4 regions of the Bradyrhizobium sp. S3.3.6 genome follow, and region 4 is predicted to be linked to each of the others. Evidence: predicted binding sites of a transcription regulator. Region 4 holds the regulator's gene; each other region holds the start of a gene.
The links. Region 4 encodes LexA, which represses DNA repair genes until DNA is damaged. Its sites were predicted from a motif close to TGTTCNNNNTGTGTTCNG; they were not measured.
Positions count from the first base shown of each region.

Region 1 (7,228 bases), 250 kb from region 4:
AGGCGACGATCTTCGACCTTCGTCCACTCTTGCTGTTTAACAATAGCACCGAGCAAATGACGGCGCTGCTTTATTGCTTCCTTGCTGCGCTCGAGCAATCGAGCGGCACCCTTGATCGAGTTGCTCCTGACGATCTCGTCTTCGTGAGGTTTCCACTTTACAGCATCGTTCGCCGGTGGGCACGTTGGCTTGACGACGTGCCGCCGGTTCTTCACCGCCGACGCGGTCCTCCACGGGAGAAGTGCCGCGGCGTCCTTGGTCGAATGTGTTCTGACGATATTGTCTTCCCTGGCGGTCCACCTGGTGGGATTGGGCATTGAGCGGGCTCCAATTTGCGAGGATTCCGCTAAAATGTGCGCCCGATCGACTGGCCCGGAAAAGCGTGCCTTGGATCTATTCCCCGATAACAACAGGGGGCCCCTCTATGAGGCGACTGCCGCGCTTTAGGCGCCCAAGTCGTTTCGATAGATGTAGGTCCGATAGAGCAGGACCACGCAGCCGACGCTGAGCGCGCAGAACATCAGTCCTGGAAAGACATTGCCGGATTTGAATGCGGTGGCTGCGATCGAGAGGTTTCCGAAGAAGCCGATGACGAGAACAATAACCCACCAAACGAGGAGTGGCTTTGCCACTAGCGCCCCGAACGGTACGATTTTATCAGCGACGGGCAGTAGGACGAAAAATCACGGTCGGCACGCGCATCGGGCGTGCAATGGACGCAATAGGCAGCGGCGTTCTCTCCTCGGTAGTCGGGATCAGAGGCGCCGCTGAGCATCATTGTTGCGAGGTTCTGACGCCTCTGGAAGATGAAGCCGCGAGCTCCGGCGTAGCCGCCCATGCTGTTCTTCGAATTGACCATTCCACACACCACGTCGCCTTCGCCGGTCGTTGAGACTTTGAAGAGATCGGTGAAGCGCGCCGATTCAGGATCCTTAAGCTTGCGGATCAGGGCCGCCTTTGCGTCGGCAAATTCATCGGCTGGAGGCTTCTTGGCTGTGGAGGCTTTGGGGGTGGTCTTAGGCGCCGCGTCGTAGCAAGCCAACCTGGCGGCCGCATCCGGGATTGACTTGCACTCAGCGGCGTTGGCCGCGCTTCCGCACAACAGGGCGATGATGGCCGCCATAAACCTCAGCATGAAATCCCCCGACCGTAGTAGCGAAAGCTAGCGCAACCGTTGAGAGCAAAGAAGTGAGGCACCCTCTTTTTAGTATAACTGACTGTACCCCAGCGGAACAGTTTCTCGTCGGCGTGGCGGCGCGAAAGCCCGCGCCAGGACGCATGCGCCGTCGCTTCGCCTCTTCACCTTGCTCCCGCTTTCGGACTGTACGTCGACATCTCCGTGGCGCTCGGGCTGGCCTTCTCTCGTCTCGAAAGATCTTCGTGCACCCTCGGATAAGCGTCTGCCCACACGTTCATATTGTGCAGCGCGGCGCCGACGCTATCCCAGACCAACTCTATCGGCGGATGCTCTGCCGCTCGTCTCGCGTATGCAAAGAACGACGACGCGCCCGCATAGATGATTGCGGCATCGACAACCAGGCTCTCCAGCTGGTGTCGCGTGACAACGCCGTGAGCAGACCTATCCGAGACCAGAAGCGATTGAAGTCGTGCTTGGTGAATTTGAATGCGCGCCAACGTGGTCTCGACCAATCTTGCGTCCATGGCTTCGCTGTATTCGATGAACTCCGCTAACACATCCAAGCTTTTCGAGGGGACGGCCTCATCGGACAGCGCTGACGTTGCGGAATTCTTTGGAAGTGCCTCCCGGTCGCACCGCTCGATCATTTCCTTGAGTTCGTTCACAGTCGCCGCCGCATACCTCGTGATGTCACTCAAGGCCAACGGCAGCACTGCCCGGAGCGCAGCATGTTTGCGCGCGCGCTTTTCGCTGTCGATCTGCCTCGCGTGCTTGATAGACCTGGTCGTGTTGTAATAGGCCAGTGCTGCGGCAATCATCGCGACAGTGGCCCCCACCAAGGTCTGCCAACGCTGCAGCCACGATAAGAATGCGCCTTCCGGAAGGTAGATGGACGGAAGGACTACGAATAGCCAAGCACCTAATACGGCGAGCGCTGACACCGTGATCGGGCGGTCCCTTGTATTTGCTTCCGGCATGCCACGCGCCTCGTCATCGCGAGATGGTCTAGATCAACTTTTCCTCGACGACCTTCTTGCGGCCAGCCGGCGTCAGAGCCCAATAAAGCGCTCCCGATACGTAATTGCCGCCGGCGCACGTCGCGAGCCCTGCTTTATCGAGCTCGTCAAGATGGTATTGCAGCACGCTCTTCTCCATTTGGAGTTTGCGTGTCAGCACCGCTACGTCACGATCATCGATATTGGACGCGCGAAACAACGTCACCAGCACGCGGCTGGTGTCAGCGACGAGACCAGACGGTTGCGGGAGCTGATCGCGAAGCCCGGCGTTCTCTTTTTCCAGAATGGCAACGCGCTGGGTTAGCTCCGTAATGTGCTCGGTATATTTGTCTTCAGCGAGCTTCACGCGCTCACGAAGTGCGCCAGGGAGTGACACTTCCTCTAGCAGATCCAGCAACCACCCCATCAAAGCCTCTCCTGATTCGTTCGCGGGAAGAGTGACACGGCCAGCGAGCGCTTCGGCCGGCCTATACGCTTATCCCACCTATTCACAGGTGCCACAGGCGCGCGAAAGCCGCCCCAGAGGGGGGCTTGGCAATCGGTCGCAAATCAGGGAGTCTGTCCGTGGGCTTGATAACCCGGACTAGTGATGCGGCACTCCCGGTTGGCGCCGGAATGCCGTCTGCGCGAATGAGCCTTGGCGGGCTTTATAGCGCTTGGCTGCACCTTGGCGGGTGCGCCGAACCTGGCCATTATGGCCGGGAGCGGTGCGCTATGTCCAGAGCCTTCGGGCTTAAAAGCTGCCGGCCCGTCTCACTAGCGGGTTATCAACTCCCGGCTGCCGGTCTGACACCGGCGCGGCCTTGATAAGCCGAACCTAGTGAGAAACTCCCATGACCCTAGAACGCCCAATGTTCCCGCCTAGGCGGGAAGTCGAAACCATCGAGCCATTTGCCATGCAGGACATGTTCGTCGCGTCGCTGGTGCGTGTTGATCGCATCGGCTCTGTTCGGCGGCTGGTCTTTGCAGTGCCCGACGGAAGCGACCCGGACGTGCCCGTGCGCGTCGTTACGGCCCGCCTGGTGCTCCCGGTCGAAGCATTGGCGGAGATCGCCGCCCAGCTGCTCGATGTGCCCCTTGATGCCGGCGCCGGGGCCTTCGCGCCCCGCGGCGCAACCGTGAACTAGGGGAGGCCGGTGTCATGGATTCGAACATCGTCCAATTCCACAGTGCCGCCCGCAGGCCGGCGGCGCCGGCAGCGCCGATCGGCGAGGCATCGGTTATCGAATTCCCAAGTCCCGAATGTCGTGTTCTGTCGCCGCCTCGTGCGCAATGTTCAAAAACCGCGCATGGGCGAAAAAGCGCATTCGGCGACGATGAGTGGTATCGCGCTTTCGGACGGCAGTTGTTCGAGGCGCGGATTAAGGCACGCGTCTCGATCGAGGATGCTGCCGCCGCGGCAGGCCGGACCGTGGAGACCTGGCGCCATTACGAGATCACCGGAAGGGGGCGACTGACATTTCCGGTGCTCCGGTTCGCGAGGCGCTACGGTCTTCGGCTCGACGACATATTCGACGGAGCAAATGCGGCGCTCCGCGATATTGCCGAGACCGACCTAAGCAAGTGATACGATGAAGGCCTGCGCCAACGGGCGCAGGCCTTTTCTTTCGGTTTGGCCCCAAATTGTCCCCAAGTTCGCGTTGCGTTCGAAACGGGCCTGCGCTAAGCGATTGAAATTCCTGATCCGGAAGGGTGGCCGAGTGGTTTAAGGCACCGGTCTTGAAAACCGGCGTGCCCGCAAGGGTACCGTGGGTTCGAATCCCACCCCTTCCGCCAGTCAAGACCAAAAACCCAATGATTTCAATATTTGGCGGTTTTGGCTCACCAAAAGCTACTAACCAATACCGTAGCTTGCGCTTGGGTGAGCCAAGGTCTAATTGCCTAGACGGAACAAATAGTGAACGATATAGTGCGTGTCGAATCTACGGAGTACGTGCATGCTGGCATCGAATCCACTCGAAGGTGTGCAAGGAAACGCTCCGTTGGCAGGCGCAAAATTTTTTGATGAACGATCCGATCAATCGGAAACAAAAGCGAGGATCATCCAGAAATACTTCTACGCTTGGGCAAAAGTAATTATTCCCACGACGAAGCAACACGGCAAAAAGATCGCTTACATCGACCTCTATGCGGGACCGGGCCGTTACAAAGACGGCGCAGCCTCGACTCCGCTGTTGGTTTTAGAACACGCCATCAACGACAAGGATATGTGTTCGATGCTGGTAACGCTGTTCAACGATGCCAGTAAGGACCATTCCTCTAATCTTCAGCAGGAAATCGACGCGCTACCGGGCATTGAAAAGCTGAAATTCAAACCGGACGTTCAGTGCAACGAAGTCGGAGCGGACGCAGAGAAATTCTTTGCTGAACGGAACATAATTCCGTCGTTCACCTTTGTTGATCCGTTCGGTTACAAGGGCCTGTCGCTGAAGATTGTAAATGGCGTCATCAAGGATTGGGGATGCGACTGCGTATTTTTCTTCAATTATGGGCGCATCAATGCCGGGCTATCGAACGATAAAGTGAAACAACATATGGATGCTCTGTTCGGTGTGGAACGCGCCGACAATTTGCGAAAGAAGATCGAAGGAAAAACGCCTGATGCGCGTGAGACGCTAATCCTTGAAGAGCTATCACAGGCGATCAAAGGCATGGGCGGAAAATTCGTGCTTCCGTTTCGTTTCAAGCGTGGCGCGCGAACGTCGCACAGTTTGGTCTTTGTATCGAAGGCCTTCAAAGGCTATGAAATCATGAAAGGGATCATGGCGGGCGAAAGCTCGACCGATGATCAAGGCGTGGCATCCTTTACTTATTCGCCAGCCGACGCTTCAACGCCGCTACTATTTTCGCTATTGCAACCGTTCGACAAGCTACTAGCGGATTTGCCCAAGGTGTTTGCGGGCGAGACTTTAGCGATGCGCCAGATTTACGAAAATCATTCCGTTGATACTCCGTACACCGATAAGAATTACAAAGAGGCTCTTAGACAGCTGGAAGCAGCAGAAGTGATCACAGCTGATCCACCAGCAGCGAAGCGACCAAAACGGGCAGGCTCCGTCACCTTCGCAGATCACGTCAAGGTGACTTTCAGGTAGGATGCCGCAATGGCCACCAACTCACCAATCGAATGGACAGAAGCAACGTGGAATCCGGTGGCAGGGTGCACAATCCTGTCGCCGGGTTGCACCAATTGCTATGCGATGCGACTTGCTAGGCGATTGGAGGCCATGGGGCAACCAAAGTACGCGGGCACAACGCGCGTATCAGGTGGACGCGCCAAATGGAACGGCAAGATCGTTCTAGACGAAGCTGCCTTGAACATACCGCTGAAGTGGAAGACACCCAAAGTTATCTTCGTCAATTCGATGTCGGACCTGTTCCATGAGAACGTGCCGCTGGAATTCATCGGCAAGGTTTTTGATGTGATGCAACGTGCTCGACACCACACATTTCAAATTTTGACCAAACGTGCAGAACGGCTCGCTAGCATTGCGAACCAGCTGCCCTGGCCGAATAACGTCTGGATGGGCGTAAGCGTCGAAAACGACGAATATACCGATCGAATTGACCATCTGCGTTCGACACCGGCATTCATCAAGTTCTTGAGCCTCGAACCGTTGCTTGGCCCACTTGAGAACTTGGATCTTGAGGGCATCGACTGGGCTATTGCGGGCGGCGAAAGCGGTCCTGCCGCGCGCCCGATGGACCCGGATTGGGTACGATCGATTCGGGATCAATGCGTAGATGCGGGCGTTGCCTTCCACTTTAAGCAGTGGGGTGGAGTGCAAAAGAAGCAAACCGGTCGGGTGTTGGACGGGCGAACGTGGGATCAACTTCCAACTGCGAAGGCATCCGCGATTTCGGCTTAAAGCTAAGTTTTCACGCCAAATGGTCAGTAGTGCTGGTGAGCGGTGAAAAATGTCGAACGGCTTCAACGCAGATTACGGATGACGTTTCCGCCGCTCGTCCGCTCCAGCACGCTTTCCGGACATATCGGGCTCAACGTCGTAGAGTCCGCAAAGGGCCCCAGAAACGGACATGAGCCGCCGTAACAATGCGGGCAACTCGATGACTGATCGGCGAGGGCACGATTACGGGAGGGCTGGGCTGTCGCCCATCGCTTAATCGAACCGATCCAAAGTGTATCCGCTAGTAGCCGACCGGCCTTAACACCCGAACGGGGATCGGGGCGTTAATAAATACATCCGCCGCGGTTTTGCTGCGCAGTAGACTAACGTCGAGAATACAGTCGTCCAGCGGTGGCAATCCAGGTTTTACTCCTGTCTGTGTGCAAATATCACGCGCAGCATCCCTCTCTTGCGTAGGAAGATTTTCCGCAAATATCGGCTCTAACGGCCATCCACGGTGAATCTCTTTTTCACAGTCTCCGGATAACCAATCTGGACGAGCGATCCAGCTATTTCCGAAGCCCTGAAACTGCTTGTACGTAAAGGGACTTCTCAGTGGCTGCCCTTCCGCATTTACGGGGTCGTGCGTTGTCGGATCACCGCTTAATAAACCGCGCAAATTGTTACCAGAACTAGTTACGCCTAATCGAACCACCAGATTCATATAATTACCTGGGCTCTGATCGGCCGTTATCATATCGCCGCTTGCGCTTTCGACAGAGTACACTGACCCCTTCCGGGAAACGGTCACCCCGCCGGCGAGGTGCAAGGCGGGGGCGCCGTCTGGCAATGGAGTAGAGGTGCCATTAACTGCAAGACGGTTGTTTAAGCAAACGGACACACGAACACGCCCCATTTTTGCGGCTACAGCGGTGTTGAGCGCCACTGCAGGATTGCTCAACCGCTCTTGCCGGGCTTGAACAATTAACTCCGGGCCAGCCTGCACCAGCAGAAAATCTCCAGCCGCCTGAAAATCGTAATGTACTCCGTACAACGTAGTAATATGTGTATCACCGCTATCCGATCCGGTTAGATTATCGACACACTGATGGGATTTATTACTATATTCTTTTTGAACAGCATAAGACACGCCGTTTAGCGATAATGGATTGAGGATTTGCCAGGCGCAAATATCGCCTATTTCGTTTCCATCCGAGGCGAACCAT
Region 1 covers NZ_JBEPOT010000002.1:519,127-526,354, reverse strand. Annotated here, with positions in the region: gene ABID59_RS07105 (hypothetical protein) at 1-317, opposite strand, end outside; gene ABID59_RS07100 (hypothetical protein) at 444-632, opposite strand; gene ABID59_RS07095 (hypothetical protein) at 632-1,135, opposite strand; gene ABID59_RS07090 (hypothetical protein) at 1,300-2,115, opposite strand; gene ABID59_RS07085 (hypothetical protein) at 2,144-2,560, opposite strand; gene ABID59_RS07080 (hypothetical protein) at 2,988-3,281, shown strand; gene ABID59_RS07075 (helix-turn-helix domain-containing protein) at 3,296-3,721, shown strand; tRNA gene ABID59_RS07070 (tRNA-Ser) at 3,841-3,930, shown strand; gene ABID59_RS07065 (three-Cys-motif partner protein TcmP) at 4,092-5,249, shown strand; gene ABID59_RS07060 (DUF5131 family protein) at 5,259-6,023, shown strand; gene ABID59_RS07055 (VWD domain-containing protein) at 6,304-7,228, opposite strand, start outside.
Region 1: the regulator LexA is predicted to act here: its motif matches at 4,041-4,058, upstream of ABID59_RS07065 (three-Cys-motif partner protein TcmP).

Region 2 (7,228 bases), on a different contig from region 4:
GACCAACGACCAGCTCGAGCAGAAGGCGCAGCAGCTCGCCGAGCGCAACGTCGAGGTCGAGCGCAAGAACCAGGAGATCGAGCAGGCCCGCCGCGCGCTCGAGGAAAAGGCGACCGAGCTCGCGCTGACCTCGAAGTACAAGTCCGAATTCCTGGCCAATATGAGCCACGAGCTGCGCACGCCGCTGAACTCGATCCTGATCCTCGGACAGCAGCTCACCGACAATCCGGACGGCAACCTCTCCGCCAAGCAGGTCGAATTCGCCCGCACCATCCACGGCGCCGGCACCGACCTCCTGAACCTCATCAGCGACATTCTCGATCTCTCCAAGATCGAGTCCGGCACGGTGACGGTTGACGCCGAGGAAATCCTCACCGCCAACCTGCTCGAGACGGTCGGACGGCCGTTCCGGCATGAGGCGGAGAACCGCAATCTGTCGTTCAAGATCGACGTCGATCCGAACCTCGCGCGCAGCATCGTCACTGACTCCAAGCGCCTGCAGCAGGTGCTGAAGAACCTGCTCTCCAACGCCTTCAAGTTCACTGGCGAGGGCGAAGTACGGCTGAAGGTCGCCGGCGCGCTCGGCGGTTGGGGCACGGATCATCCCGTGCTGAACTCCGCGCCGGCCGTGATCGCCTTCGAGGTCTCCGATACCGGTATCGGGATTCCCCTGGAGAAGCAGAAGCTGATCTTCGAGGCGTTCCAGCAGGCGGACGCCGGCACCAGCCGTAAATACGGCGGCACCGGCCTTGGCCTCGCCATCAGCCGCGAGCTCGCGAGCCTGCTCGGCGGCGAAATCCACCTGCGCAGCGCCCCGGGCAAGGGCTCGACCTTCACGCTGTATCTGCCGCTAAAATATTCCGGCCCGACGCTGGCGCCGCGCGCAGCACCAGCGCCGCAACAATACAACCAGCCGCCGGCACTCCAGGCCGCCGCACCGGAACAGCAACGCGTCATCGAGCAACTGCCCGACGACCGCCTCAATCTCGAGCCTGGTGACAGCATCCTTTTGATCGTCGAGGACGATCCGCATTATGCCCGCATCCTGGTCGACCTCGCACGCGACAAGGATTTCAAGGTCCTGGTCGCCGCACGCGGCGCCGAAGCGCTCGAACTCGCAAAGCAGTATCAGCCGCGCGCCGTTTCGCTCGATGTGTTCCTGCCCGACATGCTCGGCTGGACGGTGCTGAGCCAGCTCAAGCATAACCCGCTGACGCGCCACATCCCCGTGCAGATCATCACGCTCGACGAGGACCGCCAGCATGCGCTGGCCCGCGGCGCCTTCTCTTTCGTCAACAAGCCGACGACGACCGAAGGCGTTGCCGCCGCGCTGACGCAGATCAAGGAATACGCGCGACCGCGGCGCAAGCGGCTGCTGATCGTCGAGGACAACGAGGCCGAGCAGTTGTCGATCCGGGAGCTGCTGCATCACGACGACATCGAGATCGTGACCACCGACACCGGCGCCGGTGCTCTGTCGACACTGCGCGGGGCGCCCTGCGATTGCGTCGTGCTCGACCTCAGGCTGCCCGACATGAGCGGCTTCGAGGTGCTGGAGCAGATCCGTCGCGACGACACGCTGTCGAACGTTCCCGTGGTGGTGTTCACTGGCCGCGAGCTCTCCGCGGAAGAGGACGCGGAACTTCACACCATGGCGCGCAGCATCGTGGTCAAGGGCGTGGAATCGCCCGAACGCCTGCTCGACGAAACCGCCCTGTTCCTGCATCGCGTGATCACGGAGCTGCCGGTCGAGAAGCAGCGCATGCTGGAGAAGCTCAACAGTTCCGATGAGGATTTGATCGGCAAGACCGCGCTGCTCGTCGACGACGATGCGCGCAACATCTTCGCGCTGTCGAGCGTACTGGAACGACGCGGCATGAAGGTGCTGACAGCGACCACCGGCCGCGAGGCGGTGACGCTGGTCGAATCGAACCCGGAAATCGCCATCGTGCTGATGGACATCATGATGCCGCAGATGGATGGCTATCAGACCATCGGCGTGATCCGCGAGAATCCGGCCTTCCTGCGCCTGCCGATCATCGCGCTGACGGCGAAGGCGATGAAGGGCGATCGCGAAAAATGCCTGGAAGCCGGCGCGTCCGACTACCTCGCCAAACCCGTCAACACCGATCAATTGCTGCTTGCGATCCGCATGTGGCTGCATCGCTGAGTTGGATCCGAGAATGGACCACGAAAAGGTCAATATCCTCCTCGTCGACGACCAGCCGGCCAAGCTGCTCGCTTACGAGGTGATCCTAAAGGAACTCGGCGAGAACCTCGTGATCGCCTCGTCCGGCCGCGAGGCGCTGGAGGTGCTGCTCAAGACCGAGATCGCGGTGATCCTGGTCGATGTCTGCATGCCCGAGCTCGACGGCTTCGAGCTCGCGGCAATGATCCGCGAGCATCCGCGCTTCCAAAAGACCGCGATGATCTTCATTTCGGCGATCCAGGTCAGCGACATCGACCGGCTGCGCGGCTACGAGATGGGGGCCGTCGACTACGTGCCAGTTCCTGTCGTGCCGGAGGTGCTGCGAGCCAAGGTCAAGGTGTTTGCCGAGCTCTATCGCAAGACGCGCGAGCTCGAACGGCTGAACCAGGATCTCGAGGATCGTGTCCGTGCCCGCACCGCCGAGCTCGAGAACTCCACCGCAAAACTGCGCGAAAGCGAAGAGCGGCGCAGCATGGCAATCGCCGCCGGCAAGATGGGATCCTGGGACTGGGACTGGGTCAACGGCGACTGGATGTGGGACGAAGGCCAGTACCGCATCTTTGGCGTGACACCGGAGACGTTCAACGTCACCTCGGCCAACATCCAGGCGCTGCTGCACCCGGATGACGTGGACCAGTTCGGCCAGGCGATTGCCGCGTTCGATACCGGCGCGCACGCCTATGAAGGAGAGTTCCGCGTCTGCCGGCCCGATGGTGATGTGCGCTGGTGCGTCGGCACGGCCGCCGCGACTATGGATCCGGGCGGTCGAGTCGTGCGGGTGAGCGGCGTCACGGTCGATATCACCGAACGCAAGCGCGCCGAGGAACGGCAGAACCTGCTGGCGCGCGAAGTCGATCACCGCGCCAAGAATGCGCTGGCTCTGGCACAGTCGATCGTGCGCCTCACCCGCGCCGACGAGGTCAAGGCTTACGTCAATGCCGTCGAGGGGCGCATCAATGCGCTCGCGCGCGTGCACACCATCCTGTCGCTGTCGAGCTGGCAGGGCGCCGAGCTCTCCAAGCTCATCGAGGAAGAGCTTGCGCCCTATTCGCTCGGCGGACAGATCAAGCTCGGGGGTCCCGAGGTGCAGTTGCTGCCGGCGACCGCCCAGACACTGGCGCTGGCGCTGCACGAGCTCTTCACCAATTCGGCCAAGTATGGCGCGCTCTCGACCCGGTCGGGGCGGCTCGCGATCGGCTGGCAGGCCGAGAACGATCTCCTCACCTTGACGTGGGACGAGACCGGAGGGCCGTTGGTCAGGACGCCGAAGTCGCGTGGCTTTGGCACAAGAAGCCTGCTGGCCAGTGTCGAATCCCAGCTCGGCGGACAGGCGCAGTTCGACTGGCGTCCAGAGGGCTTGTTGTGCCGCCTTGATGTGCCATTGACGCGCAAGAGCGCGGCAACATCGGCGGTGCAGGACAAGTTCGAGCCCAGCACCTCTCCCGAACTTCAGCGCGCGTCGGGTTAGCGCGACGCAGCGACCTTCAGCCGTAACATCGGCTGCGGTTCATCGGCGACACGCCCTTCGAGCCAGGCTTCCGTTCGCGCGAGATCGCGCAACGCCGTCGCGTAGCGGCGGGCGGCGCTGCGCTCCGCACCGCGCGGCAGCTTGCGTGCTTTGCGCAACATGTCGGCCGCCGCGTTACGGTAGGCCAGCGAGCGATAGAGAAAGACCACCTTGCCCATATCGAATGTTCCCGTGTTGATGGCGTTCATCTTCGCAAAGTCGGCATGAACGTCGGATGAAGCGGCAGATGACAATTCCTTCATGCGCATTGGAACCCGCGATTGCGGCACGCGTTTGCATGACAGATCGATCGGCAGTTCCATGCGCGCAAAAAAGTCGCCAAATAGGTCGCCAAGCCTGATCTCTCCCACCGGCGTCATCAAATTAATGACGCATGCGATGATGGGCGCTGCACTCGGTCTGGCCTTCACGCTCGCGCTCATTCTGGTCAATCCTGCGGTCGCAGAATTGCTGAACCACGGCGGCCGTGCGGCAGCCTTGGTCTTTGTCGGCACGATGGTGACGACGTTTGCCATCGGTGCCGCCCTGACGGGCGTCGTGCTCATCCTCAACGAGGACAAGGAATCTTGAAGCGCGCGTGAGGCGCAATGCGACGTATTGTTCGGAACTCCCGCGGCAAATAGCGGTTGGGTGCCTGCGTCAATTCAACTCAGGGAGTTCCCACGCATGAACACGACCAAGCTCGCTCTCGCCGTGATGTTGGCAACCGGCCTCGCCGCCGCGCCCTTCGCCGCACAGGCCAAGTCACACAAGGCCAAGCATGAATCATCGACCTCGTCCTCGCAAACGACAGGCGCCAACACGAAGTCCAAGGGCAGCGACACCTCCGGTCAGGGCGGCTCTGACCAGGGCGGCACCATGACGAACAACAAGAGCGCCCCGGGCAACACCAAGTAAGCTCGCCAGAGAACAGGCTTCGCGAGAGCGGGGCCTGTTCTTGGATGATCGAACATCCTCTCAGGGCCACATGGTCGGTGCGCGGGTCACAGCATCCCGGCCGGCCCGCCTCAAATCAACACCTTGCCACCGCCAGCGGCCTTCCATTCGCCGATCAACCGATTGATTTTCCGGCGCAGATCCATCTGTGCCTGGGCCCGTTCGGTGCAGTCGCGATCGCGATTGACGAGATCGCGTACGGCCGCCTCGACATCGGCCATCTCCAGCCTCAAGGCACTGATTCTACGTCGAATTTCATTAATTCTGTTGTCCATGACTTGTTAGAGGCTTGTTAGAACAAAATAAGAACATATAGTCAAGCCATGAACTCAGAATGGAGAGTGGACATGCAGGTTCTGGGCAAATACGACGCCAAGGTTTTCCTCATGGAGCAGATGACCCGGGCGCAGGGGCTGCGACTGAAGCGGCTGAGTGAAGAGGCCTACCAGCCCGCGCAATACGATCGCAGTCTGTCCTCTACCGAGGCGGCGCACCGCATCCAGGTGCTGGAAGCGGAGATCGAGCTCGCGAACTCCTTCTAAGGCTCGCGGCCGGCGCCTTTGGAACGTTGGGTCAGCACTCCTGTTCTCTTCCGAGGCCAAGGGGAGGCCAAGGGAGAGAGTTGATGGCACGCAAGGCAAAGAAGCGCCGCTACTCACGCAGCGCCAGCAGTGATGTCGAGCGCCAGACGCGGCGTTACAAGAAGGGGACTGCGAAGAGCGGTCGCGGCGGACGCGTAAAGAGCCGCAAGCAGGCGATTGCGATTGGCCTCTCGGAAGCGCGCAAGAAGGGCAAGAAGGTCCCGAAGAAGGCTTCGAAACGGAAGACGTCCAAGAAGACGACAAAGAAAAAGACGACAAAGAAGAGCTCGAAGCGCAAATCCGCGAAGCGATGACGCCGATCGGCGTCAGATCATGGTGCCGGGCATGAAGCAGCGGATCGAAACGCCGAACGCCGTCTTGACGGGCCAGACCATGGTGCGACCGGCGCGGTTCGGCTCGGTGATCACGGCTTCGTCGGGGACCTCGACCCATTGCCCATCAAGACGGACACGATAGTGCCCATTGTGCGAGTCCCAGTCAGGATCGGCCACGGCAACGCCGTCCGCGTCCGAACAGCACGGACCGAGATGGCTGCGCAGGCTGTCGAACCAGGGTTTTAGCGGCGAATCGGTGAAGCGGCCATCATCGCGCCCCATGGCACTTCCGGACGACAGCAATAGAGGCGCCGCGAGCAGCGCAAGCTTCAGCGAGAGCTTCAATCGATCCATGTCGGCACCGATCAAATGCGAACCACCGGCCGGTTCCACAAAGCGGCCGGAGGTCCGAAGTTCCACTCCTGCAATTTGCCTCGGCGCCGTCATTGCCGCCAAAGCACAACACGCGATCTCAAAGTCTGACGAGTGAACGCGGCTTTTTCGGACGAACCCGTCATCATTGCTGCCGTTAACGAGAATGTTATCGGCGGCCTGTGGGTATCTCGGAAGGCGCGCACGAAAAAGGCGGCCCGCAGGCCGCCTTTTGAATTTGCCGTTGAGGCCAAGAGGCGTGATCAGATCAGGCGAGCGGCACCGCGATGAACCGGGTCGCCTCCGCATTCTTCACCTGCAGCAGCACGCTGTTCTTGCCGGACGATTTGGCCTGCGCCAGCTCCGAGCGGACGTCGCCGACATTGGCGACTGCCTTGCCGCCGACATTGAGGATGACGTCGCCGGTCTGGATGCCGCGCTGTGCCGCCGGTCCCTGCGGGTCGACCTCCGTGACCACGACGCCCTTCTGACCTGCGCCCTGGACGTCGCCGGCGGGCGCCAGGCTGAGGCCGAGGCGCGGCGTACCGGGGGCCTGCTGCGTCTTGCCGTCGTCAGTGTTGCCGCTTCCTTGGGCCTGCCGCTCGGTAGGCAGTTCGCCGAGCGCCAGCGTCACCGTCTTGGTGTCGCCCTTGTGGACGACATCGAGCTTCACGGACGTGCCCGGCGCCAGCGTGGCGATGGTGCGGGCGAGATCGCGGGAGTCCTTGATCGCGGTGCCGTTGACAGCGGTGATGACATCGCCCGCCTCGATGCCGGCCTTCGCCGCCGGGCTGCCATCCTGCGGGTTATCGACGATTGCGCCGCGCGCCGCCTTCAGGCCGAGGCTATCGGCGATCTCCGCGGTCACCGGCTGCACCTGCACACCGAGCCAGCCGCGGGTGACAGCACCCTTGTCCTTCAACTGCGCGACCACGAGCTTTGCAGTCGAGGACGGAATATCGAAGCCGATGCCGACCGAGCCGCCCGAGGGCGAGAAGATCGCGGTGTTCACGCCGATCACGTTGCCGTTCATGTCGAAGGCCGGACCGCCCGAGTTGCCCTTGTTGATGGGTGCATCGATCTGGATGAAGTCGTCATAGGGACCGTTGCCGATGTCGCGGCCGCTGGCCGAGACGATGCCGGCCGTCACGGTGCCGCCGAGGCCGAAGGGATTGCCAACAGCAACCACCCAGTCGCCGATCCGCGGCTTCTGGTCGGAGAATTTCACGAACGGAAAATCCTTTTTGCCCTCGACCTTGATCAGCGC
Region 2 covers NZ_JBEPOT010000016.1:176,352-183,579, reverse strand. Annotated here, with positions in the region: gene ABID59_RS33670 (HAMP domain-containing protein) at 1-2,170, shown strand, start outside; gene ABID59_RS33665 (sensor histidine kinase) at 2,184-3,677, shown strand; gene ABID59_RS33660 (hypothetical protein) at 3,674-3,979, opposite strand; gene ABID59_RS33655 (hypothetical protein) at 4,038-4,307, shown strand; gene ABID59_RS33650 (hypothetical protein) at 4,404-4,634, shown strand; gene ABID59_RS33645 (hypothetical protein) at 4,745-4,894, opposite strand; gene ABID59_RS33640 (DUF3072 domain-containing protein) at 5,021-5,215, shown strand; gene ABID59_RS33635 (DUF6496 domain-containing protein) at 5,299-5,568, shown strand; gene ABID59_RS33630 (hypothetical protein) at 5,581-5,943, opposite strand; gene ABID59_RS33625 (Do family serine endopeptidase) at 6,230-7,228, opposite strand, start outside.
Region 2: the regulator LexA is predicted to act here: its motif matches at 4,967-4,984, upstream of ABID59_RS33640 (DUF3072 domain-containing protein).

Region 3 (7,228 bases), on a different contig from region 4:
TGGCTCTGACGATCCGCCCGACGGTTCCGACGCCGACGACGATCTCTAGAGCCTGATCCGGAAAAGTGTGAAGCGGTTTTCCGACAAGATCATGCTCAAAACAACTTAGGCTTTCCAAGGACGAGCACCCATGGCTGATTTTCTCGGCATGATGAAGCAGGCGGCGCAGCTGCAATCCAAGATGCAGGAGATGCAGGAGCAGCTCGCCAATGTGGAGGTCGAGGGCATCTCCGGCGGCGGTCTCGTCGCCGTGCGCATGACCGCGAAGATGGACGTCAAGGGCGTCAAGATCGACCCCTCGCTGATGAAGGCCGAAGAGCGCGAGGTGCTGGAAGATCTGCTGGTCACCGCGCTCGGTGATGCCCGCCGCAAGGCGGAGACCGCGATGCAGGAGAAGATGCAGTCGCTGACCGGCGGCCTCGGCCTGCCGCCGGGGCTGTTCGGCCAGTAATATGGGCGCGGTTGCAGGTCCCGAAATCGAGCGGCTCGTCCAGCTTCTCGCGCGGCTGCCGGGTTTGGGCCCGCGCTCCGCGCGGCGCGCGGCGCTGCATCTGATCAAGAAGCGCGAAGCGCTGATGATGCCGCTATCGGGCGCTCTGCAGGTCGCGCTCGACAAGGTTCAGGTCTGCAAGACCTGCGGCAACATCGATACGCAAAATCCCTGCACAATTTGCACCGATCCGAAGCGTGATCCCGCCATCATCGTCGTCGTCGCCGACGTCGCCGATCTCTGGGCGCTGGAGCGGGCCAATGCGACCCAAGGGCGCTACCACGTGCTGGGCGCGACCTTGTCGCCGCTCGATGGCGTCGGCCCGCAGGACCTCAGCATCGACGCGCTGGTCGCGCGCGCGCATGCGGCCGAGGTGCACGAGATCATTCTTGCGCTGAATGCGACAGTCGACGGACAGACCACCGCGCATTACATCACCGACCTGCTTCAGGACGCCAACGTAAAAGTAACCCGGCTGGCCCATGGTGTGCCTGTTGGTGGCGAGCTTGATTATCTCGATGAGGGCACGCTCTCGGCCGCGATGCGGCAGCGGACCCTGTTCTAGCCATCCAGACTTGACGGAACGGACGACATGACGAAACTTTTCGCCACACGATCGGCTTTGGTCGCGACGATGCTGCTGCTGGTGACACCGGCCATCGCCGCGCAGCGGGACGACGAGGCGCCGCCGCCCTCGAAGCCCGGCAAGCCGATCAGCGCCGGCGAGGTGCTCTCGGGCGAGCTGAATGCGATGAAGATCCGCGACGTCAAGAACGCCGGCAAGCGGATTGCGATGTACCAGATCACCTCCGAGCCGCGCCGCCTGCCGGCGCCGAACGGGCTGTGCAATCTCGAGACCGGACCTGAAACGTTTCAGCTCGTCACCTCCAGCGACGCGCAGGCCACGCAGTTGAAATCGTTCGTCGGCAAGGAGATCTCGGTCAAGATCGACGAAATCGCCTGCGCCAGCGACCCCGGCCAGATGAGTGAGGCCGTGGTCACGAAGTGGAGCTTGGTGAGGAAGTAGGAGGGGCGGCGCTACACCCGCACGGGCCCCAGCGCCTCAAAATGCCCGCGCTTTTGCAGCCAGACGAGCAACACCAGGCTCGGGATCGCCACCAGCACGCAGATCAAGAAGAACAGCGGCCAGCCGGTCGTATCGGCCACGAAGCCGGCTCCTGACGAGAGATAGGTCCGCCCCACCGCTGCAAGCGCGGTGAGCAGCGCATATTGCGTCGCTGTGTGCAGCGGGTTCTGGCACAGCGCCGAGAGATAGGCGACGAAGATCACGGTGCCGATGGCGCTGGTGAAATTCTCGGCGCAGATCGCGAGCGCCAGCGCCCATTGATTGGTGCCGACCAGCGCAAGCCAGGAGAAGGTCAGGTTCGCCAGCGCCTGCACCACGCCACCGATCCAGAGCGAGGTTGCCAGCGAATAACGCCGCGCCACAAAGCCGCCGGCAAAGCCGCCGATCAGGGTCGCGGCGAGGCCGACGCCCTTCACGATCGCCGCATAGTCGTTGCGGGTGAAGCCGAGGTCGATCACGAACGGCGCCGTCATCGTTCCCGAGAACGCGTCGGTGAACTTGAACAGCACGACGAAGGCGAGCGCCGCGATCGCGTCCTTGCGCGACAGGAACTCGGAGAAGGCGCCGATCGCCGCGTGCAGCACGCGCGTGAACGCGGTCTCGTCGTGCGTCACGGCTTCCGCCCGCACCGATTGCTCGGGCTCGGTCGCCGCGAGAGCCGTGATCGTCCCGATCAGCACCATCGCCGCCATCACCACATAGCCCCACATCCAGGCCGATGTGCGCGTGATGCCGGTGCTCTCGAAGCCGGAGACAATGAACAGCGCACCTGCGGTCGAAACCAGCATGCCGATGCGATAGGCCGCGACATAGGCCGCCATGCCGGCGGCCTGCTCGCTCTCGGGCAGGCTCTCGACGCGGAAGGCGTCGACCACGATGTCCTGCGTCGACGACGTCGTCGCCACCAGCAGCGCGCCGAGTGCCACATAGAAGGGCGATCGCGCCGGATCGGTCAGCGCCAGCAGCAGGATCGCGACGATCAGCAGCAATTGCGAGAACAGCAGCCAGCCGCGCCGCCGCCCGAAAGCGCGCGTGAACAGCGGCACATGCAGCGCATCCACCAGCGGCGCCCACAGGAATTTCAGTGTGTAGGGCGTGCCGACCAGTGCAAACAGCCCGATGGTCTTGAGATCGACCCCGGCCTCGCGCATCCACACCAGCAGCGTCGAGCCCGACAGCGCCAGCGGCAGTCCCGAGGAGAAGCCGAGGAACAGCACGATCAGCACCCGCGGCTGCAGGTAAACAGCCAGGCTGTCGCGCCAGGAGCTGGCGGGGGCGGAGGTCGCGGCAGGGGAGGTCGCGTCGGGTGCGGTCATGGGGAGGTGTTAGCAGATTCTGGGGGCGCTGCCTCGGCCACAAAAACCGTCATGCCCGGGCTTGTCCCGGGCATCCACGTTCTTGGTGCCGTTGCAAAGGTCGTGGATGGCCGGGACAAGCCCGGCCATGACGACTCCGCATCACTCCCCCGCCTGGAGCTTCCTTGGAAACAGCTCCGGCGCGCCTGACGCCACCAGCCGCGGGCCGTCCGCCGGCGCGTCGGTCTTGCTGAAATCGAGCTCCTCGATTCTGCCTGCGCGCTTCTCGATCTTGTCGGCGGAGATCAGGATCTGGCGGACGTCCTCGTTCGCGTCGGCAAAGTGCTTCTGCAATTTCAGCACGCGATCGCGCAGCCGTCCCAAATCGTCGCCGAGCTTGATCACTTCGGTCTGAATCTGGTCGGCGGCATCGCGCATGCGCGCGTCCTTCATGATCTGCTGCATCACCTGGATCGCGAGCATCAGCAGCGAGGGCGACACCAGCACGACCTTGGCGCGATAGGCCTTCTGGATCACGTCGTCGAAGCCGTCATGGATCTCGGCGTAGACCGATTCCGACGGCACGAACATCAGCGCCATCTCCTGGGTCTCGCCGGTGACGAGATATTTTTCCGCGATGTCGCTGACATGCTTCATCACGTCGCCGCGCAGCCGCTGCGTGGCGGCGCGCTTCTCCTCGTCGGTGCGGGCATCGTGCAGCGCCGTCATCGCTTCCAGCGGGAATTTCGCATCGATGCAAAGCGGGCGCTGGTCGGGCAGGAACACCACGCAGTCGGGCCGCTTGCCGGTCGAGAGCGTGAACTGGAATTCGTAGGCGCCCTTCGGCAGGCCGTCCTGGACGATCGCCTCCATCCGCGCTTGTCCAAAGGCGCCGCGCGACTGCTTGTTGGCGAGCACGTCGCGCAAGGTCGTCACCTGCGTGGTGAGGTCGGTGAGGTTCTTGTGCGCGTTGTCGATGATGCCGAGCCGCTCGTGCAGCGCGCGCAGGCTCTCCATGGTGTTGCGGGTCGAATGTTCCATGGACTGGCCGACCCGATGGGTCACCGAATCCAGCCGCTCGTTGACCGCCCGGGCCATCTCGGCCTGGCGGCCGGCCAACGCCTGGGTCATGGCGTCGGCCCGGCCGGCGGCCTCGCTCTGGGCGTGCAGGACCTGGCTCAGCCGCTCCTCCAGCTCGTCGGCGCGGATGGCGTGCGCCATCGCGAGTTCCGCGCCGCGTCGCCCGGAGCGCGCGATCACGACCGCAATGGCAATCAGCAGGATGAGGACCAGCGCGCCGAAGCCGATCAGCGCGTCGATGGTGCGCACCGGCCAGTCGCCGAGCATGAAAATGATGTCGTTCATGCCTGCCGTTCTATCCGATTCGCCCGTCCGCACGAACGAATAGCGAACATTTATGGTTAATCGATCCCTAATTTTTATGGTTAACAGAACTTGAAGTTTTATGGTTAGCGAAGCATTAACGCGCTCCCGGCCGCATTGACCGCTTGTCGCGCGCAGCTTAAATCGCCCGCCATGGCCCTCAGAGAAATCATCATCCTGCCCGACAAGCAGCTGCGTCTGGTCTCCAAGCCGATCGAGAAGGTCACGCCGGAGATCCGCAAGCTTGCCGACGACATGTTCGAGACCATGTATGACGCGCCCGGCATCGGGCTTGCGGCGATCCAGATCGCGCAGCCGCTGCGGCTGATCACCATGGACCTCGCCAAGCCTGACCAGGACGGCGAGACCAAGCCGGAGCCGCGCGTCTTCATCAATCCCGAGATCATCGCGTCTTCCGCGGATCTGTCGGTCTACGAGGAAGGCTGCCTGTCGATCCCCGAATATTACGAGGAGGTCGAGCGGCCTGCGAAGGTGCGCGTGCGCTTCACGGATCTGGACGGCAAGGTGCACGAGGAGGACGCCGAAGGCCTCTACGCCACCTGCATCCAGCACGAGATCGACCATCTCAACGGCGTGCTGTTCGTCGATTATCTCTCAAAGCTCAAGCGCGACCGCGTGCTGAAGAAGTTCGAGAAAGCCGCCAAGCGCGCGGAGTAAGGTTCTCCGTCATGCCCCTCCGCCTGATCTTCATGGGCACGCCCGATTTCTCCGTGCCGACGCTGCTCGAGCTCGTCGCGCATGGCCACGAGATTGTGGCTGTCTATACCCGCGCGCCGAAGCCGGGCGGTCGGCGCGGGCTGCAATTGCAGCCGACCCCGGTCGAGGAAGCCGCGCGAAAGCTCGGCGTTCCAGTGCTGACGCCGAAAACGTTGAAGACACCGGAAGCGCTGGAAGAGTTTCGCGCGTTTGACACCGATGCGGCCGTCGTCGTCGCCTATGGCATGATCCTGCCGCAGGCGATCCTCAATGCGCCAAAGCTCGGCTGCTACAACCTGCACGCCTCGCTGCTGCCGCGCTGGCGCGGCGCAGCCCCCATCAATCGCGCGATCATGGCCGGCGATGCCGAGAGCGGCGTGATGGTGATGAAGATGGATGTCGGCCTCGACACCGGCGACGTCGCCATGGCCGAGCGCCTCGCGATCACCGATGACATGACCGCAGTCGATCTGCACGATCGCCTGTCCCGGCTTGGTGCCGATCTGACGGTGCGCGCGATGGCCGCGCTCGACCGCGGCGGCCTCCAGCTCAAGAAGCAGAGCGAGGAGGGCGTCACCTACGCCGCCAAGATCGACAAGGCCGAGGCACGGATCGACTGGAGCAAGTCCGCGCACGCGGTGCTGCGCCACATCCACGGCCTGTCGCCGTTTCCCGGTGCCTGGGCGGAGCTCGCCGGTGTCACGGAGAATGCGCGCGTAAAAATCCTGCGCTGCGAACTGGCGAAGGGCTCCGGTGCGCCGGGCGAGGTGCTCGATGGCCAGCTTACCATCGCCTGCGGCGAGGGCGCGATCCGCATCCTCGAGCTGCAGCGCGAGGGCAAGGCCCGGATGCAGGCCGTGGACTTCTTGCGGGGTGTGCCGTTGAAGGCAGGAGCCAAATTCACCTAACGCTGTCATACCCCGCGAAGGCGGGGTATCCAGTACGCTGAGACTTCTCGGTTCGAACCGATAGGCTGCGGAGTACTGGATCGCCCGGTCAAGCCGGACGATGACACCACCCGGATTGAGATGCCCCGCTACAAGCTCACCATCGAATATGACGGCGCACCCTTCTTCGGCTGGCAGGTGCAGGAGACGCTGCCTTCGGTGCAGGGCGCGCTGGAAGCGGCCGTGAAGGCGATGACCGGCGCGGATGCGCGGGTGCATGGCGCAGGCCGCACCGATGCCGGCGTGCACGCGCGCGGCCAGGTCGCGCATGTCGACATCGAGAAGCAGTTTCCACCGGGCCGTTTTCGCGATGGGCTCAACGCGCATCTGCGCCCCCATCCGATCGCGGTCCTCGAAGCCGACATTGTACCTGATACTTTCGAGGCCCGCTTCTCGGCCGTGAAGCGCCACTATCGCTACCGGGTCATCAATACCCGCGCCAATCTCGCGCTCGACATCGGCCATGCCTGGCGTGTGCCGCGCCGGCTCGATGCGGATGCGATGCATGCAGCGGCACAGCGCCTGCTCGGCAAGCACGATTTCACGACCTTCCGCGACACCGAGTGCCAGGCCAGGTCGCCGGAGAAGACACTCGACCAGCTCGACGTGCTGCGCGACGGCCGCGAGATCGTCATCGTCACCTCGGCGCGCTCGTTCCTGCACAGCCAGGTGCGCTCGATGGTGGGATCGCTGGTCTGGGTCGGCGAAGGCCGCTGGACCGCAGACGATCTCTCCGCAGCGCTTGCAGCCCGCAGCCGCGCCGCTTGCGGCATTGTCGCGCCGCCGGAGGGGCTGTATCTGGTGAAGGTGGATTATTGAGCGTGATGCCGCCTCCGTCGTCATGGCCGGGCTTGTCCCGGCCATCCACGTGCGTCAACATGCGACCATGCATGGCGGATGGGTCTACATCCTGGCGAGCGCGGCCAACGGCATTTTATATGTCGGTGTGACGAACGATATTGTTCGTCGCATTTACGAGCACCGAAATGGACTCGTGCCTGGCTTCACCAAGAAGTACGGCGTCAAGCTGCTCGTCTATTTCGAGCGCTACGAAGACATCCAGACCGCGATCCAGCGCGAGCACAACATCAAGCATTGGTCACGGACCTGGAAGGTCAGGCTGATCCTCAAGGATAATCCCGAATGGAAGGATCTGTACGACACGATCACGCAGTGAGACGTGCCCGTACTCTCGCCACGTCGTCATGGCCGGGCTTGTCCCGGCCATCCACGATCTTATCTTTCTTGAGGCATCAAAGATCGTGGATGCCCGGGACAAGCCCGGGCATGACGGAGGAGTGATTGGCGG
Region 3 covers NZ_JBEPOT010000005.1:81,220-88,447, reverse strand. Annotated here, with positions in the region: gene ABID59_RS16860 (DNA polymerase III subunit gamma/tau) at 1-49, shown strand, start outside; gene ABID59_RS16855 (YbaB/EbfC family nucleoid-associated protein) at 131-451, shown strand; gene recR (recombination mediator RecR) at 453-1,055, shown strand; gene ABID59_RS16845 (hypothetical protein) at 1,083-1,517, shown strand; gene ABID59_RS16840 (AmpG family muropeptide MFS transporter) at 1,529-2,893, opposite strand; gene ABID59_RS16835 (DNA recombination protein RmuC) at 3,035-4,237, opposite strand; gene def (peptide deformylase) at 4,409-4,933, shown strand; gene fmt (methionyl-tRNA formyltransferase) at 4,945-5,880, shown strand; gene truA (tRNA pseudouridine(38-40) synthase TruA) at 6,001-6,738, shown strand; gene ABID59_RS16815 (GIY-YIG nuclease family protein) at 6,761-7,096, shown strand.
Region 3: the regulator LexA is predicted to act here: its motif matches at 4,269-4,286, upstream of ABID59_RS16835 (DNA recombination protein RmuC).

Region 4 (7,228 bases):
ACGCCGCCGTCACCACGCAACCGTCACTCCGGCGCGTCCACCGACGCCGCCTTGCGCGAACCCGGCCGCGACGCCGCCGTTGAGTACGACATACTGGTTGAGGCGCATCTGGGCGCCCAGGCTCATGGCGTTCTGCCCGCGGAACGTGCCCCAATTGGTGGAGACCGCAAACCGCTTGTCCGATGGCAGTGCCGAGCCGCCCATGGCAATGGCGATCGCGGTGCCCTCGAACGCCTGCCGCATTTGCGTCTGCAACGTGGAGACGTTGGACTGCAGCGTGGAAATATCGGCTCCGCTGAAGCTTGCGGCGGCCAGATGCCCGGCGGCATCCGTTGTAACCACCTGCGTCGGGCCGGATTGTGCGGCAAGGCTCGCGGCCGAGGTGAGGCCGGACATGCGATAGGTGTTCGTGCTGGTGCCGATCGAGACCTGATTGGGCGCTGATGTCGTCGCGCCCGCGCCGATCGCAGTCGAATTGGCGAAGGTAGCCGTGGCGCCCGCACCGATCGCAGTCGCGCCGGTGGCGCTGGCGGTGCTGGCTTGGCCAATCGCGGTGGTGGCGTCGCCGGTCGCGTTGCTACCCTGGCCGAACGCACTGGCTGTCAAGCCATTGGCGATGCTGCCTTGACCAGTCGCGGTTGCGAAATCGCCATTTGCGAAACTGCCTTGGCCGGTCGCGGTCGCGCTGTCGCCGTGGGCGACGCTCTGGGCGCCCGTCGCGGTCGCGAAGGTGCCATTCGCAGCACTTTGAATCCCTGTTGCCGTTGCGTCAAAGCCATTCGCCTTGCTTAGACTACCGGTCGCGGTCGCGTCCACGCCGTTCGCGACGCTGCCTTGTCCCGTCGCCGTCGCGTTGGTCCCGTTTGCGTTGCTGGCTTGTCCCGTCGCCGTTGCATAGGTGCCGTTGGCGAGGCTGAACTGTCCAGTCGCGGTCGCGTTGGTTCCGTCTGCGCGGCTTTGCTCTCCGGTCGCGGTCGCGAGGGTTCCAACGGCGGCGCTGAAGGTACCCGTCGCCGTCGCCGAGGTCCCGTTCGCGACGCTGTTTTGTCCCGTCGCCGTCGCATAGGTGCCGTCCGCGAGGCTGGACGCTCCAGTCGCGGTCGCGTTGGTTCCGTTTGCGGTGCTGCCCGGTCCAGTCGCGGTCGCGAACGTGCCGTTCGCAATGCTGCCCGCACCATAGGCTGTCGCAAAGTTGCCGGTCGTGGTCGCGCCGCTGCCAACCGCTGTCGCGTTGCCGCTGGGCGCGTTGATCACGCCGCCGCCGGCGGCGTAGTCGGCAGAAAGAGCTGCCGAGGGATAAAGCGCCACTCCGGCGCCAAGCACGCCCACGCTGGTGAGCATGCTGCTTGCGAGCAAGCCGGCCTTGCGAGACAGGCTCTGGATGACCGGAATGATGGTCTTGCGACCTCGATGGATTGCCGAAATCGACACTTTCGCCCCCGTCCCCTGAATCGCAGGAATGATGTCCTTTCGGAAATGTTGCAAAGCCCGGACATGGAGGCATCTGACGTTTGTCGGATGCGTCGATGATTGCGTCGGGAATGCCAATGGGGTGCGGCTTTGCGGCAACATCGGCACGACTGCCGCTTTTCTGCTCTTGCTCGTTCCGTGACGCTGCGCTGAGATGCCTCATTGCATTTTGAGGCATTTGTCTTGGGTACGGACGATATTTCCAACGAATCCGTATTGGACCTCATCGGCGCCATCTACGAGGTTGCGCTCGACGGAAGCCGCTGGGAAAATGTGCTGACGCGCATCGACGACGCCATCGGCGGCCGTACCCTGTTCGGCGTCTTTGATCCCGCAAGCGGCCTCTCCAGCCTGCTGTCGCCACGCATCGACCCCGACCGCGTGCAAGAGCTACTCGGCTGGGCCCCGCGCAATCCCCTGTTGCCGCTTGGCATCGGCCGGACGCCCGGCGAGGTCTTCACCATCGGCGACTTCATCACACGCGATGAGTTCACCCGCAGCGATTTCTACAACGAATGGTGGCAGCCGGGCGGTTTCGACACCGAACCGTTGACGACGAATCTGCTGGTCGATCACAACGCCACAGGCATCCTGACCAGCCATCGGCCGTCCAATTTGTCTCCGTATGACGACAAGGCGCGGCGGCTGTTTGCAACGTTGGCGCAGCATCTCGTACGCGCCGTTGCGATCCAGCGGCGTACCCACCAGCTCGACATCGCCGGCCGCGCGGCGCTGGCGGGCCTCGACGGCCTCGATCAGGGTTTCATTCTCGCGGACGCCCAGGCCCGCCCGATCTTCGTCAATCGTCGCGCGCGCGAATGGCTCGACGCCGCCGACGGCATCGTGATCGACGCGGGCGCGCTGAGCGCCATCACCAGCGACGATGGCCGTTGTCTGCAAACGCTGGTCGGTTCGTGCAGCATCGATAATCCCGATCGCATCGGAGGCGAGATGAGCCTGCGGCGGCTTCCCGGCCGCATGCCGCTGCACGTGCAGGTAACGCCGGTCGGCAGCGATTGGGCGGAGAGCTCGGTGTCGCTCGCCTCCGGCTGGCGATCGAGTGCGATGGTGCTGATCACCGACCCCGAGCCGGACGCGAGATCAAGACTCGACGCCCTACGCGCGCGTTACGGCCTGACCCGTGCCGAAGCGGCCTTCGCGCTCGAGATCGTCAAGGGCGGCGGCCGCAAAGCCACGGCCGAACGGCTCGGCATCGCGGACGGAACCGCGCGCAGCCATCTGTCGAAGATCTTCGACAAGACCGGCGTGGGGCGACAGGCCGAGCTGGTGCGGCTGTTGCTCCAGAAATAGCTGCGTCCGCGCGTATGCGCATCCGTTTTGCCTCAACGGCCACAGTCGGCTAGAACGCTGGCCGCGACCTGATTGTCGCGTTGCCCAAGCAGGAGCTTTCAGCCGTGGCCCTCATGCCGGTTTCCGATGCGCTTGCCGCGGTGCTCGCCGGTGCGGAGCCGCTGGCTGAAGAGATGGTTGCGCTCGATGAGGCTTGGCACCGGGTGCTGGCGCGCGATCTCGCCGCACGGCGCACGCAGCCACCGCAGGCGATGTCGGCGATGGACGGCTATGCCGTCCGCGCGGCCGATGCAGCCAGGGTCGATGCGCAGCTCAATATCATCGGCGAGGTCGCTGCCGGCCGGCCGTTTGCAGGAACTGTCGGTGCCGGCGAAGCCGTCCGGATCTTCACCGGTGGCGTCGTTCCCGACGGCGCCGATGCGGTCGTGATCCAGGAGGACACCGTCGCCGACGGCAAGCGCATCGCGATCAAGGAAGCCGCCGTCGCCGGGCGGCACATCCGCCCGGCCGGCATCGACTTCCGCGAGGGTGACGTGCTCCTGCGCAAGGGCGCCCGGCTGACCGAGCGCGACCTCGCGCTTGCCGCCGGCATGAATCACCCGCAGTTGGCGGTCCGCCGCCGTCCGAAGGTCGCGATTCTCGCAACCGGCGACGAGCTGGTGATGCCGGGTACGACGCCCGGTCATGGCCAGATTGTCTATTCCAACGGCTATGCCCTGCATGCGCTCGCCCGCAGCGAGGGGGCCGACACCATCGACCTCGGGATTGCCGCCGACACGCTTGCCGCCACCACCGCCGGCATCCGCCGCGCCCGCGATTCCGGCGCCGACATCCTGATCACGACGGGCGGCGCCTCGGTCGGCGACCACGATCTGGTGCAGCAGGCGCTCCGCGACGAGGGCACCTCGATGGCGTTCTGGAAGATCGCGATGCGGCCGGGCAAGCCGATGATGAACGGGCAGCTCGGGGCGATGCGCGTAATCGGCCTGCCCGGCAATCCCGTGTCATCCTACGTTTGCGGCTTCCTGTTCATGGTGCCGCTGATTCGTGCGTTGTCGGGCCGTTCGATGGTTCATCACCGCCGCGAACGCGCCGTGCTCGGCCGCGACGTCGGCGCCAATGACCAGCGCGAGGACTATCTGCGCGCCCGCCTGGATGTGCGTGATGACGGCACGCTGATCGCCCTTCCCGTCAATCACCAGGACTCCTCGCTGCTTGCGAATCTCGCTGCGGCACAGGCACTTCTCGTGCGCGCACCGTTCGCACCGAGGGCCGAAGCGGGAGCGCCCTGCGAGGTGCTGCGACTGCCCGTCTGAGCGCATTGTTCGCATGCGTTCCGCGAACTTTGTCGCGTTCACGGTAAATTAAGCAGTTGCGGAACAAGTATCGAACATATAGTGTCCGTTCATGATTTGTTTCGAGCATGTAGCGGCTTATTGCTGACTTCAGCGTCTCGGAATCGAACGACATCAACCGGGGGATTTTGGTCGAGATGTTAACGCGCAAACAGTACGAGCTCCTGCGGTTCATCAGTGAACGTCTGAAGGAAAGCGGCGTGCCGCCCTCCTTCGACGAGATGAAGGACGCGCTCGATCTGCGCTCAAAATCAGGCATCCATCGCCTGATCACTGCGCTCGAGGAGCGCGGCTTCATCCGCCGCCTGCCCAACCGCGCCCGCGCCATCGAGGTGATCAAGCTGCCTGAGCTCCAGGCCGCCGCTGGCAGCCGCCGCGGCTTCACGCCGAGCGTCATCGAGGGCAATCTCGGCAAGGTGCGCCCGGCGTCGAGCCTGCCGGCCGACGAGGGTGAGCGTCCAGTCGCAGTGCCCGTGATGGGCCGGATCGCGGCCGGCACGCCGATCGAGGCTTTGCAAACCCGCAGCCACACCATCAGCGTCCCGCCCGACATGCTCGGCTCGGGCGAGCATTACGCGCTCGAAGTGCGCGGCGACTCCATGGTGGAGGCCGGCATTCTCGATGGCGACATGGCGCTGATCCAGCGCAACGAGAGCGCCGATACCGGCGACATCGTGGTCGCCCTGATCGACGACGAGGAAGCGACACTCAAGCGTTTCCGCCGTCGCGGCGCCTCGATCGCGCTCGAGCCGGCCAACGCGGCCTATGAGGTTCGCATCCTGCCGCCCAACCGGGTCAAGATCCAGGGCAAGCTGATCGGGCTGTACCGGAAGTACTGATCGCGTCGCTATCGGCGAGCGCAATCAACGATTGGAGCGGACGATTGTCCGCTCCGGCTGGGTAGTCTTTCTGGTTTTGCACAGATTATCCGGCCCCTTCTCCAGCGCTACATCCTCGGCACGCCGCAACGAAGCACGCATTGCTTCGCAGGGCCTTTGCCAGACCGAGGAGACCAACATGCGCAAGATCATTTTGAGCACCGTCACGATGACGCTGATCGCAGTATCAGCGTCGCAGGCCTTAGTGTCGCAAGCCTTGGGCTCGCAAGCCTTGGGGTCGCAAGCCTTGGGGTCGCAAGCCTTGGCTGCGCAGCCGCAGCACCACGCTCGCAAAGCACCGCGCGCAACGACCGAGCAATTCCGCAATGCCCGTAACGCCGTCGCGCAGCCGGCTTGGCAATATTCGGGCTGGTCAGCGCCAGCCGGCCGCTGAAGCAACGCGCTCACCGAATGCGCGGGAGCAGGCTTTGTTCCTCGTGCATTTGAAAAAGATAATGTGATCGCGCTCTGCTGATGCGAGCCGCAGATTTGCCCACAAACAAGCATAAGATGAGCTTCCACTCTGATAGGGGCCTGCGCCTCCGAGACAGAGGCGCGGGTGCTCTATCCTGATTGAGGAGCACCCGATGTGTGACTATAGCCTGCATGCCGTCGCGACGCGTCCCGCAGAAGTTGGCGAGACGATCGTCACGACAACGTTCCGCGGCACCTCGACGCGCGGCTTCGCCTCCGAAGCCGACATGTCCGTCGCGGTTTGCCTGCTGCCGGGAACGGAGCTCGCCTTCGCCGACAACGTCCGCTACGACAATCGCTGGATCTGGACGCGCACCATCAACTCGCGCGTCGGCAAGTTCGGCAAGGTCGATCCGCACATTCCCGACCGCCATCACGACGCGATCGAATTCCCCGACGGCAAATACGTGCTGGTGACGCAGCTGGTCGAAGGCCAGCGCGCAACCGTGCTGCAACTGCCCGTGACCCAGCCGCTCGGCGAGCGCGAGCACAAGCCGCAGGTCGCCGACAGCCGCTCCACGTCCCCGCGCCTGCCGATCGGCTAAGCCGTCGATCTCAGTCATCGGCCTGCAGGTCGGTGTCAGACGGCGTTGCGTCTTTGGAGCGCGGAGCTGCCGACCGCGGCATGAGGGTCTGTTCGAAATCTCCATCGCCGGCCGCCGCCGGCGACCAGGGGCGGTTTGCGCCCCTCGCCTTTACCGCCTGAATCGCAAAGCCGTCGCCACGCGGCGTCAGCGCCAGCGCGCCCTGACGCACGAGACGTGGCCGATCGACCACCATCGCACCACAATCCGGCGGCGCGGGCCTTGCCGTCACCACCAGTGCCGCGCGGCTGCAATCGTCTCCCAGCGCGTCAATGCGCAACGCCAGCGCAACGATGCGTCCGTCGGCAAGCGGCGTCACGCAGCCTGACTCGTCGCACGACACACCATCGGCAAGCGCGACGCTGCCGGGATCGCGAGAGTCGGCATCGGCCGCGAGCCACTCCTTGAGCAGAAAGCTGTCCTTGCTCGTCCTGATCAGGTGCAGCTGCCCGTCCCTGCCCCGCACGGCAACGCTCTGGCCGTCACCGGCGATAAGGATATCGGGTTGCCGGACCGACAGACCCCAGACGATTGCCGCCACGAGCACGAACGCGCCCGACCAGCGCAGCGGCGTGCGTAGCAGTCCCATCAGGACGAGGCCGAGGCTCGCCGCGATCAGCGGCGCAGTGCCGAAGGCACTGACGTGGCCGATCGCGCCGGGCAGCGCCGCGACCCATCGCGAGACCGCCACCATCCAGTCGATACCGATCCCCATCAACCACCAGAACACCCCGTCGAGCCCGAACGGTGCCGCGAGCAATCCCAACAGCCCGGCCGGCATCACCAGCGCCGAGACCACCGGCATCGCGCCGAGATTGGCAAGCACGCCATAGGGCGTGACGCGATGGAAATGGAAGGCGGCATAGGGCGTGGTCGCAAACCCCGCGATCATCGAGGCCATGAATAGCATCGCGATCTCGCGGCCGCCCCACAGCGCGATGCGCGCGGTTGTCGAGTGATCGGGCGAGGCAAACAGGTTCGGCATACCGATCTGCACCAGCGCCACCAGGCCGAGCGTTGCCGCAAAGGACATCTGGAAGCTCGGATGCACCAGCGCCTCAGGCGCGACCGCAAGCACGATCAGCGCTGCCACCGCCAGCGTGCGAAAGGTGATGGCGCGGCGGTCAACCATGACAGCGATCAGCACCACCGCGGT
Region 4 covers NZ_JBEPOT010000002.1:767,168-774,395, forward strand. Annotated here, with positions in the region: gene ABID59_RS08300 (YadA-like family protein) at 10-1,431, opposite strand; gene ABID59_RS08305 (helix-turn-helix transcriptional regulator) at 1,654-2,781, shown strand; gene ABID59_RS08310 (molybdopterin molybdotransferase MoeA) at 2,886-4,097, shown strand; gene lexA (transcriptional repressor LexA) at 4,274-4,975, shown strand; gene ABID59_RS08320 (hypothetical protein) at 5,154-5,408, shown strand; gene ABID59_RS08325 (hypothetical protein) at 5,602-6,033, shown strand; gene ABID59_RS08330 (ComEC/Rec2 family competence protein) at 6,044-7,228, opposite strand, start outside.